Linked DNA regions of Chlorobaculum tepidum TLS. The protein of the gene in region 2 interacts with the protein of the main gene of each other region in a pairwise test. Links are inferred from orthologs where the notes say so. Each region holds a gene or a part of one and is shown on either strand. Other genes may lie near its edges.

What was found. The genes of interacting proteins can lie anywhere in the genome.
Region 1: the proteins of sucD (region 2) and sucC interact in binary tests that used the Escherichia coli proteins (3 or more experiments, as listed by UniProt). The link is inferred for Chlorobaculum tepidum TLS from one-to-one orthologs.

Annotation. Positions count from the first base shown.
Region 1 is NC_002932.3:390,345-397,503, forward strand. The notes cover bases 1,563-4,457. They hold sucC (ADP-forming succinate--CoA ligase subunit beta), read right to left. Parts: upstream 3,652-4,457; coding sequence 2,473-3,651; downstream 1,563-2,472. Other genes in these bases: AYT24_RS01845 (ABC transporter permease), read left to right, coding at 1,563-1,998; AYT24_RS01855 (nucleoside deaminase), read left to right, coding at 3,794-4,252; AYT24_RS10695 (hypothetical protein), read right to left, coding at 4,364-4,457. In the rest of the region: AYT24_RS01840 (efflux RND transporter periplasmic adaptor subunit), read left to right, coding at 1-46; more of AYT24_RS01845, read left to right, coding at 43-1,562; more of AYT24_RS10695, read right to left, coding at 4,458-4,792; AYT24_RS01865 (class I SAM-dependent methyltransferase), read left to right, coding at 5,000-5,878; cobalt-precorrin-5B (C(1))-methyltransferase CbiD, read right to left, coding at 6,493-7,159. UniProt on the Escherichia coli protein: Succinyl-CoA synthetase functions in the citric acid cycle (TCA), coupling the hydrolysis of succinyl-CoA to the synthesis of either ATP or GTP and thus represents the only step of substrate-level phosphorylation in the TCA.
Region 2 is NC_002932.3:279,184-286,325, reverse strand. The notes cover bases 2,285-5,162. They hold sucD (succinate--CoA ligase subunit alpha), read right to left. Parts: upstream 4,236-5,162; coding sequence 3,333-4,235; downstream 2,285-3,332. Other genes in these bases: gatA (Asp-tRNA(Asn)/Glu-tRNA(Gln) amidotransferase subunit GatA), read right to left, coding at 4,271-5,162; AYT24_RS01345 (KpsF/GutQ family sugar-phosphate isomerase), read left to right, coding at 2,339-3,238. Outside these bases: AYT24_RS01360 (nitrilase-related carbon-nitrogen hydrolase), read right to left, coding at 1-136; AYT24_RS01355 (lipopolysaccharide biosynthesis protein), read right to left, coding at 133-1,677; AYT24_RS01350 (hypothetical protein), read right to left, coding at 1,702-2,049; more of gatA, read right to left, coding at 5,163-5,716; AYT24_RS01330 (isoprenyl transferase), read left to right, coding at 5,972-6,769; outer membrane protein assembly factor BamA, read left to right, coding at 6,805-7,142. UniProt on the Escherichia coli protein: Succinyl-CoA synthetase functions in the citric acid cycle (TCA), coupling the hydrolysis of succinyl-CoA to the synthesis of either ATP or GTP and thus represents the only step of substrate-level phosphorylation in the TCA.

The DNA of each region.
Region 1 (7,159 bases), 110 kb from region 2 along the record:
ATTCATGCCTCAGCGCAGGAGCTCACAACAAAACCGGCAGCGATGATCGAAATCGTCAACGTTACCAAAACCTACCGGATCGGTGAGAGTTCGGTCAAGGCGCTTGACGGCGTGAGCCTGACGATTGGACAGGGTGAGTTCGTGGCGATCATGGGCGCGTCGGGTTCGGGCAAGTCCACGCTGATGCACATTCTCGGCTTGCTCGATGTGCCCGATACCGGGCAGTATCGCCTGATGGGCAAGGAGGTAAGCCGGATGAGCGACGACGAGCTGGCCGGAATCAGGAACAACGTGGCCGGGTTCGTGTTCCAGCAGTTTCACCTGCTCAGCCGGATGAGCACGATTGACAACGTGGTGCTCCCCTGCATTTATAGCGGTCAGCGTGGCGATTTTCGTAAGGACGCGCTGAAGCGGCTTGAGATGGTCGGACTCGCGCAACGATCGGATCATCGCCCGAACCAGATGTCGGGCGGCGAGCAGCAGCGGGTGGCCATCGCTCGTGCGCTCATCCGGGATCCAATGCTCATCTTCGCCGACGAACCAACCGGCAATCTCGACACGAAGAATTCGCACGAGATCATGCGGATTCTCACCGATCTGCACCGGCAAGGCAAAACCATCATCATGGTGACGCACGAGACGGATATCGCCGAATTTGCCGACAGGGTGATAACCATGAAGGATGGGGTCGTGGTGGACGACCGCAAGAAACAGGATGCGCGACTCAACCCCCAAATGCCCCAAGGAGGCATGGAGGCCGCTCATTCCGCGCTTTTTCAGCCGTCGCGCCTGCTTGGTTTTGTGGTTCAGGCGTTCCAGTCTATCGCGTCCAACAAGATCAGGACGTTCCTGTCGGTGCTCGGCATCCTTGTCGGTGTTGCTTCGGTCATCGCCATGATGGCGCTTGGTACCGGGGCGAAAGCATCGATGGAGGAGCAGTTGAAATCGATGGGATCGAACCTGCTCTCGGTCAGGGGCGGTTCGGCAAAGATCGGCGGCGCTTCGCAGGGTTTCGGTACGGTGACCCGTTTCACCGAAAAGGACGCGGCAGCCATTCAGGCTATTCCCAATCTGATCGATCACGTCTCCGGCGATGTTACCGGATCGGGCCAACTGGTCTATCTCGACAAGAACTGGAGCACCAGTGTCGAGGGTGTCGATTATGATTATGGCGAGATGCGCGCTGCCATACCCACTGTTGGGCGCTGGTTTACTAGGGAAGAGATTCAGGAGAGAGCCAAGGTCGCGATTCTCGGGACGACCGTTGCCATGCAGCTTTTCGGCGACGCTGATCCGGTTGACAAGATCATCAAGATCAACAGGATCAACTTCAGGGTCATTGGCGTCGCTCCGGCCAAGGGTTTCGCAGGCCCTCGCGATCAGGACGATGTCGTTTACATTCCTGTTTCGACCGCCATGTACCGCGTACTTGGCAAGCTGTATCTCGACGGCATTTACGTGGAGGTTTCGAGCGCTGAAAACATCGCTCCGGCAACGCAGGCCATTGACGCGCTGATTCGTAAACGGCACAAGCTGGCCGCTGACGATCAGGATTCGTTCAACATTCGCGATATGACCCAGTTCCAGCAGATGCTCAGCGCCACCACGCAGACCATGAGTATGCTGCTTGGCTCGATCGCGGCCATTTCGCTGGTGGTGGGCGGCATCGGCATTATGAACATCATGCTGGTTTCGGTGACCGAGCGCACCCGCGAGATCGGCCTTCGCAAGGCTATCGGCGCGCGGAAAGGAGACATCATGCTTCAGTTTCTGATTGAATCGGTGGGTATGACGCTTAGCGGTGGCATCATCGGTATCGTGGTTGGTGTCGGTGTTTCGGTAATGCTTTCAGCCTTCGCCGGGTGGGCGGTGAAAACGTCGATGTTCTCGGTGGTGCTTGCCACAGGCTTCTCCGTGCTGATCGGTCTGTTTTTTGGCTTGTGGCCTGCCAGAAAAGCGGCGGCACTCAAACCTGTAGAGGCGCTGCGTTACGAGTGAGGGGCGGCTGGATTCGACAGAGCAAAATTATTTTTTGAAAAAAAATAAAAAAGCGCGCAAGGAAGTTTGAGCATCATCGTCTCAATAATTGTAAGGGATGAGTTGAATGATATAATGAGTTTTTGTGTTGAATGTTCTTGAGTAAGGTTGTGATGTGTTGTTCTTTGTGTGTTGATTGACAGCAACGTTCCGGCTCTTCTTCGCCATGTTATGTGTTATAGTTGATTGTGATGTGTGAAGATGAATGTCTGAGTAAACGATGAATCGCGGAGAAGAACGGGTTGTTGCTGATTTGGCCGGGCGATAGGCTGGTTGATCCTTTCGTCCGGCTTTTTTAGGATTGTACGCATTTCTCTTATCGAAAAGAGACCTCAGTTTTTTTCTCCTGTGTTAGTGGCAAAACGGAAAAGCCCGCCTCCATGAAGTTCGTTCTGTGGGGGCGGGCTTTTCCGTTTGTTTGCGTGTGTTGGGACTTTATGCTGTGGCCAGTGCCTTCTGCACCTTTTCCGCAGCGTCCCTCAGGCCTTTGGCCGAGATGAGGTTGAGACCCGATTCGTCGAGCATTTTCTGGGCCTCTGTGGCGTTTGTGCCTTCGAGGCGCACGATCACCGGTACCTTCAGGCCGATGTTTTTGGCGGCTTCGATGATGCCTCCGGCCACGCGGTCGCAGCGTACGATGCCGCCGAAGATGTTGACCAGGATCGCCTTGACGTTTTTGTCGCCCAAGATGATTTTGAAACCCTCTTCGACTGTCTTGGAGCTTGCACCGCCGCCGACATCAAGGAAGTTGGCCGGTCTGCCGCCGGAGAGCTGGATGAGGTCCATGGTGCCCATCGCCAGGCCTGCGCCGTTGACCATGCAGCCAACGTTGCCGTCGAGGCGCACGTAGTTGAGGTTCGATTTCGAGGCTTCGTATTCGAGCGGATCCTCTTCGGTAATGTCACGCAGATCGTGGAAATCAGAGTGGCGGTAGAGGGCGTTGTCGTCGAAGTTGATCTTGGCGTCGAGCGCGAGCACGCGGCCCTCCTTGGTGATGACCAGCGGGTTGATCTCAGCCAGCGAGGCGTCGATGGTGGTGTACGCGTTGTAAAGCGCCTCGATGAACTTGACGCCGTTGCGGAACTGCTCACCCTGCAAGCCGAGGAAGAACGCCGCCTTGCGAGCCTGGAAGCCCTGCAGGCCGTAGACTGGATCGACGTGAATCTTGAGCAGCTTTTCTGGGGTCTCTTCGGCCACTTTCTCGATCTCCATGCCGCCTTCGGTCGAGACCATGAGCACGTTGCTCGACGTGGTGCGGTCGAGGGTGATGCCGAGGTAGAACTCCTTGTCGATATTCATGCCCTCTTCGATGAGGAGACGGCGAACCTCCTTGCCTTCGGGTCCGGTCTGGTGTGTTACCAGCGTTGCGCCGAGCATTTTCTGGGCGATTTCGAACACCTCTTCAGGCGATTTTGCCAGTTTGACACCGCCAGCCTTGCCGCGGCCACCGGCGTGAATCTGCGCCTTGACGACCACTACGGGGCTCGACTGCTCCTCGAAGAGCTGCTCTGCCGCTTGTTTTGCTTCTTCAGCCGAAAATGCTACTATGCCCTTGGGAACGGCCACGCCGAACTGTTTCAGGATGCCTTTACCCTGATACTCATGAATATTCATAGTACAAGTTCTATGGTTACGGGAGAATACTTGCCGGTCGGTACCGGGCTTAACGCGGAAAAAAGTTTAAACTTTATGATAACAAAAATTCTTGTTTTACTGAAACCGCTGTGGCTCGTAGCGCACATTTCTTCGCATCATGATGTCTGACCTGAACCACTGCATGGAACTCGCCTTCAGGGAGGCGATCAAGGCGTACGAAAGCAAGGAGGTGCCGGTCGGCGCGGTGGTGCTCGACCCGAACGGCTTGATCATCGGGCGCGGCTACAACCAGGTGGAGACTCTGTCGGACGCCACCGCGCACGCCGAAATGATCGCCCTGACCTCGGCAATGGCAACTATAGGCAGCAAATATCTCGAAGGATGCACGCTCGCCGTTACGCTCGAACCCTGCCCAATGTGCGCAGGGGCGATCGTGCTGTCGAAAATCAGCCGCGTGGTCTTTGGCGCGTGGGATCCCAAGATGGGCGCGGCGGGAACCGTTCTCAACATTACCGCCTGCAACGCACTCAACCACCAGCCCGAGGTGTATGGCGGCATCATGGAGCGCAAAGCCGAAAGTTTGTTGCAGGATTTCTTCCGGGGGCTGCGGGGGCGGTGAAGAAGAAAGAAGAGAAACAAGAGGCTGAGGAGGTTTCGTTTGGACTCCTGCTGAGTCAATAACCGACGATCTCCCGATTGAAGAGTTCCATGATCACCGTGAGGTGCTGTGCTAACCGCTATCGGTCCGCAAGTAGGTCATATTGCTCGTCCAGGCCTCAAACGGCATATCCGGGAAGAAGTCAATAGAGCAAGCCCACGAACTTGTTGCTATGTTGATAATTAGGCCTTGCCAAGCCAATCGATAGGCGCTCAAACAGCAGTGCATCGCCGCAGCCTGGGGTGATCTTATCCGATGGATATTTTCGATGCGGCTCGCCAGCCAGCAGCGCCATTCGAAACGGCGCAAAAAAGCAGGTTGAACAGCTGACCCGGATTCATCACCAGAAAAATGACCGAGACCGCCGTCATGCTGCTCTTGGCCAAACGGGCCATATCGCTGTTGCGCCTGGCCGAAGTTGCCTTTGACCGCATCGCGGATGCCTCGCTTTTTGGACCAGTTCCGGTTCTCTCGCGTCCGGTAAAGCTTGTCGGTACGCACCGATTCGGGATAGTGTCCACTTTTTCGTTACAGGTTCAACGCAGCCGCAGTGATGAACGAATTACTCAATGCACGTGTAGATTGGTTACTGGTTGCTTCTCCAGTTTTTCCCACGCATGATCATCTGGGCGCATTCACAGGTTAAGAGGCTCATCGACGGATGGTGAACATGATTCGGGCGGCTTCATCGGAAAACAAATCATCACCATGTCAGATGATACGATAGATCGTTTTTTTGGATATCTGAACTGGCTTTTCAATCCATTCCACGGGTTGAAAACAACGGAAGTCTATGATTTGATCGGCACCTCTTCTCTAACCGAGAACGCGCTCTATCTGAATCTCGGCTATTGGCGGAAGGCGGATACCATCGATGAAGCCAGTGAAGCGCTTGCGCTGCTGGTGGCGAAAAGAGGCGGCATGGGGCCGGGCGATATTGTGCTGGATTGTGGGTACGGTTTTGGCGATCAGGACATCCTCTGGGCAAGACAACTGAAACCCGAAAAAATCATCGGCCTGAACATTACGAGTTCCCAGGTGGAGCGCGCCCGGAAGCGTGTTGCTGATGCAGGTCTGGAACAATCAATCGATTTACGAGAAGGTTCGGCAACAGCAATGCCCATTGAAAACGAGTCCATCGATCTGGTGGTTTCCGTAGAAAGCGCTTTCCACTACAGAACTCGTGAGGCTTTTTTCAGGGAAGCGTTCCGCGTTTTGCGGCCGGGCGGAAGGCTTGTGACAGCGGACATTGTGCCAACAGAAAACTCCGGCAATCCCTTCAGGCGAATGGAGCAGTGGTTTTCATGGAATCTTGTAGCAGGAAAATTCAATATTCCGCAAGAAAACTATTACTTGATCCCATCCTACCAGAACAAGCTCACCAAAGCCGGATTTGTCCAGATTGACATCAAATCCATCCGTGACGATGTCTATGAACCGCTTCATGCGTATCTGGCAAAAAACCGGACATTTTTTGCCAAGATGCATCCCCTTGCAAGGATTATGGCGCAATTAACCCTGAATCGTTCTGCAGAGAGTGTGTATGCCGGCTTGGATTATATCCTTTCTTATGCTGAAAAGCCATAGTCTGAAGCGGCTCTCAGGGTATGCAAAAATGAATGACACAGAACAGCGTTAAGCAAGCGCCTGTTTGAAGGCCGCTTTTATACGAGAGCCACTCAAGTCTGCATATCCTGCTCTTTGGGGAAGGCTCTCCTTTGGCCTTGCTCGGAATATCCTAAACTGAACGGGGATTCAGATTACGATACGCCGCCCCGTTTACCTCTTCAACTTGACGTTTGCTTATCCCGAAACTTACAGGCCTCAAACCACCCGCGTTTCCGGTAATGCGTCAGCAGCTCATGCAGAATATCATGAGCAGAATGCCAGCTCTAAAGAGCTTAACCGATGCCCTCTGCAATAAGCTGCTTTGTTTTTAACACTCTATTGGTCTCGACAGGATGATATTGCTTTACTATTGACTAAACAGTTTTTTTGGAACATCCCCCACCCATCGAGTGACCGAAAGACCTGCGCCCTCTTTGTAGAGGGAGTACTGTCTCACAGAACAAAACCATAAGCGCCATTACTATGAATCTTATGGGCACCTTTCAACAAACGTTACGATATCAAAATCGACAGCCAACGCGCGCCAACGATAAAGACTGTAGCCCCTCATATCTACTTCAGCAACGTGCAATTCAATCGACGACGACCGCCTGCCCCTCCATGTCGAACAGCACGAAGGTCAGGGAGGTGTCAGGAAGCCACCGGCGACAGGCGCGATAGCTGGCGTTGGCAATGGCCGTATAGAGTGGTTCATCGCTGCTAAAAGGGATGAGGTCGGTCACATTCCGGACGAGGTGGAGGTCGGCGAGCTGGTTTGCAATTACCGGGCTGTAGCCAAGATCGGCAGAGAGATTGGCAAGCCATCGGGGATCGAGCTGAACGACGCGGCTGGAGAGGTCGGCCTGGCCCTGAGCGAGTTTGGTGGCTTTGGCGAGCATGACGCCAACGATGACGCGGCTGAAGCCGCCGTGCTGGTGCACCAGTTCGAGCGTGCGCCCAATATAGTTGCCGTAGTGAATGCAGGCCAGCTCCGGCAGGTCGGGGTAACGCGCGCGGAGGTGACGTTCGGTTCGAAGACCAGAGGTGAGAGCGAGGGTGGTACAGCCGTTGGTGGAGGCAACCGCGATAGACTGGCGGATGCTGGCGAGCCACGCCTCTATTGAGTAAGGAATGACCTCGCCACTGGTACCGAGAATCGAGATACCTCCGGTGATGCCGAGCCGTTCGTTCATCGTTTTGCGGGCGACCGCGTTGCCGCCGGGCACTGATATCGTGACCGCGACGGCGTGGCGCAACCCG
Region 2 (7,142 bases):
AGTAGCCGCTGGAGCACAGCTCCGGCAGCACGACAATGTCCGCTTCGACCGGATCGAGCAAACTCCGGATCGCTTCGAGATTCGCCTGGCGCTCCCCGAGACGTGGCGTAAACTGGACGGTGGCGAGACGGATCATCGGCTGCCGGAACTTCCCGCCGGACGCAATTTTCTCTGCACCATCTTCACGACAGCCGACGCCTCGTTGCGGAAAATGAGCGTGCCGAGCACGAGATAGAGCAAGACGATGAGCAGTTTCACCATCATCGCAAGCAGGCCGCTGATCCCGAAACCGGCAAGCCAGACGAGCAGGTCGTCATGCCATACTGCGAACGCCAGCCCCGCGCCGAGCAAGAGTGACAGGCGGCCCCAATCGTAACTGATCGGGTAGAAGCGCACCGAGTACCACCCCATGCAGAGGCACATCACCGCCGCGCCGAGCAGAATCGCCACCGCCGCGCCATCCATGCCGCCAAGCGGAATCAGAATCCAGCACCCGAGCGTCGTCACGGCGGCTCCCGCGAAGGTCACGACCGGCAGATATTTGGTCTTGCCGGTAATCAGAATGCCTGCCGACAGGTTGGTTGAAATCATGTCGAACACGTAACTGAAAAAGATCCACGGCAGAATCGACATGCCCATCCAGTATTTCGGCGGCAACAGATAGAGCTTGCCGCCCCAGTGGTAGCGCACCAGATCGGGCACAAAAAAAGTGCAGGCCACGGCAAGCACAATCACTGCAATGCCCGAAAGATTCATCACCTGCTTGAAGAGCGGCTTGGCTTCGGGATCGTCAGCATGTTGCAGGAAAAACGGCTGCCAGGCGAAGCGGAAAATCTGGATGAACATCTGGAGCGCCACGCCAAACGCCGCCACCCGACCATAGATACCGGTGATATCCGAAGCCTGGAACCCCGCGCCATACAGGCGGTCGATGTCCTGCTGCGGAATGCGGATCAGGAGATTCCGGTCGATCAGGTGGATGAGCAGGCCAGCGATGCCGGTCGGCACGTAGGGCAAACCAATGCCAAGCAACTGCCGGCACATGCCGGGCGAGAACGTGGGTTTGAGATTTTTGAGTACCGGCAGAATGAACAGCAGGCTGACCACCGAGCCGAGCGCCTCGCCGATGAACACGCCGGACAGACCCGCATGAAGTCCGAGAATGAGCACAAAGGTGCTGATGACGCCGCCGACCACGCCCATCACCTTGGCCAGCGCAAACGGGATCGCCTTGCGCTTCAGCCGAAGTTCGGCAAATGGCACGACGAGCAGCGTATCGAGAAACAGGATCGCTGCGGCGTAACGGATGAACACCCCAGACTCCGGTGCAAGTCCGATGGCTACGGCAATCGACGGCGCAAAGAGCAGCATCAGCGCCGAAAAAAGGATTGAGGTAACAAAGAGGCTGAAAAAAGCCGTCGAAAACAGCGGACGTTCATCCTCGTTCCGTTTGATGACGTCGGAGGCGACCTTCAGGTAAGAGGTTTCGAGACCGTAGGTGAAAATGACATTCGCCAGGGCGATGTTGGCATAAATCACCGCCTGGATGCCATTGTCGAAGGTGGTTAGCTTGTTGGCGTAGAGCGGAACAAGAACGTAGTTAAGACTGCGGGCCAGAATGGTGCTCGCGCCATAGATGACCGTATCCTTCGCGAGAAGCTTGAGTTTGGAGAACATTCGTTGGGCTGCTGGAGGTCGCGGTCAGTTCTTACCGGTCGCCGGGCCAGTCGAGCCGTTGGTTTTGGCTGCCGCCGCTTTCTGCTGCCGGACGGCGTCCATATCGACCTGAAACTTGCCATCTTTCTGGATAACGGGAATCTTGGAGATCACCTCGCGCAGATGCGCCTGTGCTTCGGCCTGCTGTTGCTTCATCTTTTCGAGCTCTTCACCCGTCAGACCGACCGGATTGTCCTTGTCAATCAGGCTATCCTTGAACGATTCGATCTCCATGTTCTGCTCCATCTTCATATGATTGACGAACTTGGAAAGAAAATACATAAGCAGAAAAAAGACCGACAGGGCAAATCCGAAAATGAAAATCCAGCTCATAATCCGCAAGTTATGGTTAGCATGAACAGTTTCCGGGAACAGAAAAGAGCCGTCACGTCACGACACTCCCGTTCGCAACAGGCCGAAACAACTTTCGCCCTGGCTTTGAAAATATCATGAATTTTCCGGATTATAGCGCAAATATCGGATTAAAAATGAATATTTCCAGCTTTTGGCGGCGAACCGGATCGCCGCTGCCGAAACCACATGAGCAACGATGAAAGAACAAGCAACCAGCACGCAGGAGGGCAAGGACATCCTTCTGCAGGAAGCCCAAGCCATCCGCCTGATGAGCGAGCGGCTGGACGAGAACTTTTCCAGAGCAATCGATCTGATGCTCGCCTGCACAGGCAAGATCATCATCTCCGGCATGGGCAAATCGGGCATCATCGGCCAGAAGATCGCGGCGACGCTCTCATCGACCGGCACCACGGCGATTTTCCTCCATCCGGCGGAAGCAGCGCACGGCGACCTCGGCGTGGTTTCGGAGGGCGACACGGTCATCTGCCTTTCCAAAAGCGGCATGACTGAGGAGCTGAACTTCATTCTCCCGGCGCTCCGGGAGCGGAAGGCGACCATCATCGCCTTCACCGGCAACCCTCGTTCCTACCTCGCGATGAACGCCGACGTGGTGCTCGACACCGGCGTCGAGCAGGAGGCGTGCCCTTACGACCTCGCGCCAACCAGCTCGACCACGGCGATGCTCGCGATGGGTGACGCGCTGGCGATCTGCCTCATGAAAAAGAAGAACTTCACCGACCAGGAATTCGCCCTCACCCACCCCAAAGGCTCGCTCGGCAAACAGCTGACGATGCGGGTCGGCGACGTGATGGCCACCGGCGATGCCCTGCCCGTCGTCAGCGAAGATGCAATGCTCTCGGACCTCATCCTCGAAATGACCTCCAAGCGCTACGGCGTCAGCGGCGTCGTGGATGCAGAGGGCAAGCTCACCGGCATTTTCACCGACGGCGACTTGCGGCGGCTGGTGCAGACCGGCGAGTCATTTCTCGACAAAAAAGCGGTCGAGGTGATGACCCCCAACCCGAAAACCGTCGCGCCCGACATGAAGGCCAAAGCCTGCCTCGAACTTCTCGAAACCCACCGCATCACCCAGCTTATGGTGTGTGATGAAAAGCGCTGTCCGGTGGGGATTGTGCATATCCACGATCTGGTAACACTGGGGTTGTAGTTTTTCTCAGATCCGTCTGATTCTGACTGATCTGTCTCCCACCAATAAAAAGAGCGCTCGAAAGCGCTCTTTTTTGTAACTGGACCGAAAGCCTTCAGGCTCTACCAAGCGCTTTCAGCATCGCTTCGCCGATGTCGGCGGGGTTTTCGACAACCTTGATGCCTGCAGCTTCCATTGCCTTGATCTTCTCTTCGGCGGTGCCTTTGCCGCCTGAAACGATCGCTCCCGCGTGACCCATGCGACGGCCGGGAGGGGCAGTGCGGCCCGCGATGAAGCCCACAACCGGCTTTTTGAAGTACTTTTTGATGTACTCGGCGGCCTCCTCTTCAGCGCTGCCGCCGATCTCGCCGATCATGACGAGACCCTCAGTTTCATCATCCTTGGCGAACAGCTTGACGGCGTCAAGGAAGCGGGTGCCGATGATCGGGTCGCCGCCGATACCGATGCAGGTGGACTGGCCGAGACCGACTTCGGTGAGCTGGTGCACCGCTTCGTAAGTCAACGTGCCGCTGCGCGAAACGACGCCGATGGTGCCTTTTTTGTGGATGAAGCCCGGCATGATGCCGACTTTGGCTTCGCCGGGGGTGATGACGCCGGGGCAGTTCGGGCCAACCAGCACCGCGCCTTTTGCCTGCACGTAGCTGTAGGCTTTCATCATGTCGTTGACCGGAATGCCTTCGGTGATGCAGATGATAACCTTCAGTCCGGCGGCGGCGGCCTCCATGATGGCGTCGGCAGCAAATGGCGCGGGCACGAAGATCACCGTCGCGTTGGCTTCGGCCTTGTCCACAGCCTCCTGCACGGTGTCGAAGACCGGCACAGGACGGCAGAATTGATCCTTTTCGTTGCCGTTATAGAGTATTCCGCCCTTGCCAGGAGTGACGCCAGCGACGACGTTGGTGCCGTACTCCAGAATCTGCGAGGTGTGGAAGGTTCCCTCGCCGCCAGTAATTCCCTGGACGACCAGGCGGGTATCTTTATTGACCAGTACGCTCATATGCCGATATTCGTTTTGGTGATGAAAAAAAACCGTCAGTTGGACGGAGCTGTCTGACACAAGGTCTGGAGATGGCGTGCAATGCCAAGCATCTTGCCCTCCTCGAAAAAGTTGCAGATCAGGTGGGCGCCAACCGGCAGGCCAAGGCTGTCAAAGCCGACCGGCACGCTGATGGCGGGCATCCCGACAATGCTGGCCGGGACGGTGAAGACGTCGGCCAGGTACATTTCGAGCGGATTGTCCATCTTGTCGCCGATGCCGAAGGGTGGAAAGGGCGAGGTCGGCCCGAAGATCACATCGACCTTTTCGAACGCTTCGCGATACTTGTCCTGGAAGACGCGGCGTACCTGCTGCGCTTTTTTGTAGTAGGTGTCGTAATAGCCCGCCGAAAGCACGTAGGTGCCAAGCATGATGCGACGCTTGACCTCCGCGCCGAATCCCTCGGTGCGCGAGTTCACGTACATGCTCGAAAGGTCGGGCGAATCGGGAGAACGGTAGCCGTAGCGTGCGCCGTCGAACCGTGCGAGGTTCGAGGAGGCTTCGGCGGTGACAAGAATGTAATAGGCCGCGATGGCGTAATCGCTCTCCGGCAGGTCGATCTCGACCAGCTCCGCGCCCGCTTCTTCGAGCTTTTTCAGCCCTGCCTTGACCACTCCGGCCACGTCGGCATTGAGGCTCTCGGGGAAAAATGCGCGCGGCACGCCGATGCGCAGCCCATCGACGGAGACGTGATCCATCGCGGTATCGTACTCCGGCACGTCGTGGTGCGACGAGGTTGCATCATGCTCGTCCTTTCCGGCAATAACACCAAGCACGAGCGCTGCGTCGTCGCAGTTGGCGGCGAGCAGGCCGATCTGGTCGAATGACGAAGCGAAGGCGACGAGGCCGTAACGCGAGATACGGCCATAGGTTGGCTTGAGACCAATAATGTTGCAGAAACCTGCAGGCTGGCGAACCGAACCGCCGGTATCGGAGCCAAGCGCCACCATGGCGAGATCGTTAGCCACCGCTGCCGCCGAGCCGCCGGAGCTGCCACCGGGCACGCGGGTTTTATCGTAGGGGTTGGGTACCGGGCCGATGGCGGAGTTCTCGTTGGAACTGCCCATCGCAAACTCGTCCATGTTGGTGCGTCCAACAAAAATGGCATCCTCGGCCTGCATCCGCTTGATCACCGTAGCGTCATAGACGCTTTCGTAACCAGCGAGAATCTTCGAGGCACACGACAGAGGCGCCCCCTTCATGGCAATGTTGTCCTTGATGGCAATCGGCATACCGAAAAGCACCCCGGGCGCTTCGCCGCGCTGAAGCTTGCTGTCAAGCTCGCGGGCGCGAGCCATCGCCTCGTCATGAAACACGACGGTGAAAATATTGTCGTCGCGGCTGGAATCGATGCGCTGTAAATAATCTGAAATCACCTGCTCACAGGTTAGCTCACCTGAGAGCAGTCTGGACCTGAGGTCCTCGTAACCATGAAACTGCACGTTTATTCGGCTAGATTATAAATTGAAGATCGTTCATCTGCATGTTGCGGCGGGACAACAACTCCTGCGGATAGAGGGCGCTGCCGGCCGGAAGAGTCCAGTGGGCTCTGCCGCCATCAAACTTGTATAATAACAAATAACTGTCTATAATTCAATTTCATGGAGGTTGCGCGCTTCAAGGATAAGAACGAACCCCCCTCTAAAAGCTGCGAGTTCCGATGAACAGCATTAACCCATTGATTTTCCTACTCTTACATGCCCCAGTGGTTCACATCGAAATCTGATCCTGAAGATACCCGAATCCAGGAAACGCTGAAATCATCCTGCGTGCTTCCCCGACATATCGGCATCATCATGGACGGAAACGGCCGGTGGGCGAAAATCAAAGGCAAGTCGCGCATTGCAGGCCATGTGGCTGGTGTTGAATCGGTGAGAGATGTGGTCGAGGCATCCTCGCAACTCGGCATCGAAAACCTGACGCTGTTCACCTTTTCGATCGAGAACTGGAAAAGACCGAAACCTGAAATTTCGGCCCTGATGAAGCTGCTCATCAAGGTGCTCAGAAAAGAGGCCGTGAAACTGCTTGAAAACGATATCCGATTGGAGGTCATCGGAGATATGGAGATGATCCCCGATGACGTGCGCAAGACACTCGATGAAACCATAGAGCTGACCAGAAAAAACCGAGGCATGGCCATGACCATCGCCCTGAGCTATAGCGGAAAATGGGACATCACCCAGGCTTGTCGGCACATCGCCCTTCAGGTAAAACAGGGTTTGCTCGATCCCGAAACCATAGATGAAAATCTATTTGCTTCGTATCTTTCAACCGCATCAATGCCTGATCCTGATCTGCTGATACGAACCAGCGGCGAGTACCGCATCAGCAATTTTATGCTCTGGCAAAACGCCTATTCCGAAATCATTTTCAGTAACACCCTTTGGCCCGATTTCCGGCGCAACGAATTGTATGAAGCCATCCGGGAGTTTCAAAAACGCGAACGGCGGTTTGGCAAAACCAGCGAGCAACTGAAGACCAATGAAGTAGAATAACACCGAACTGAACCACAGAACCAATCAGCCCTTTCATGAAAACGACACCATTTCCACCAGACAAGTTATCAGCACTCCTGATTGTTCTGGCTCTGCTCAACATCCCCTCATCTTCGGTTTTCGCCAAGGCAAAGCCTTCGACTCCGGCAAACGGATCCGTTACGGCGCGTCCGGCACCAGCCCCCATACAGGAAACCCGGACGTTCACCGTTCGCGAAATTACTTTCAGCGGACTTCAGACCATCAAGGAGTCTGAATTGCTCAAAAGCCTGCCTATCAAAATCAATGACCGGATTACTGTCCCGGGTCAGGAGATTCCCGGCGTGTTGCAATACCTTTGGAATCTGCAATATTTCAGCAATATCCAGATCGA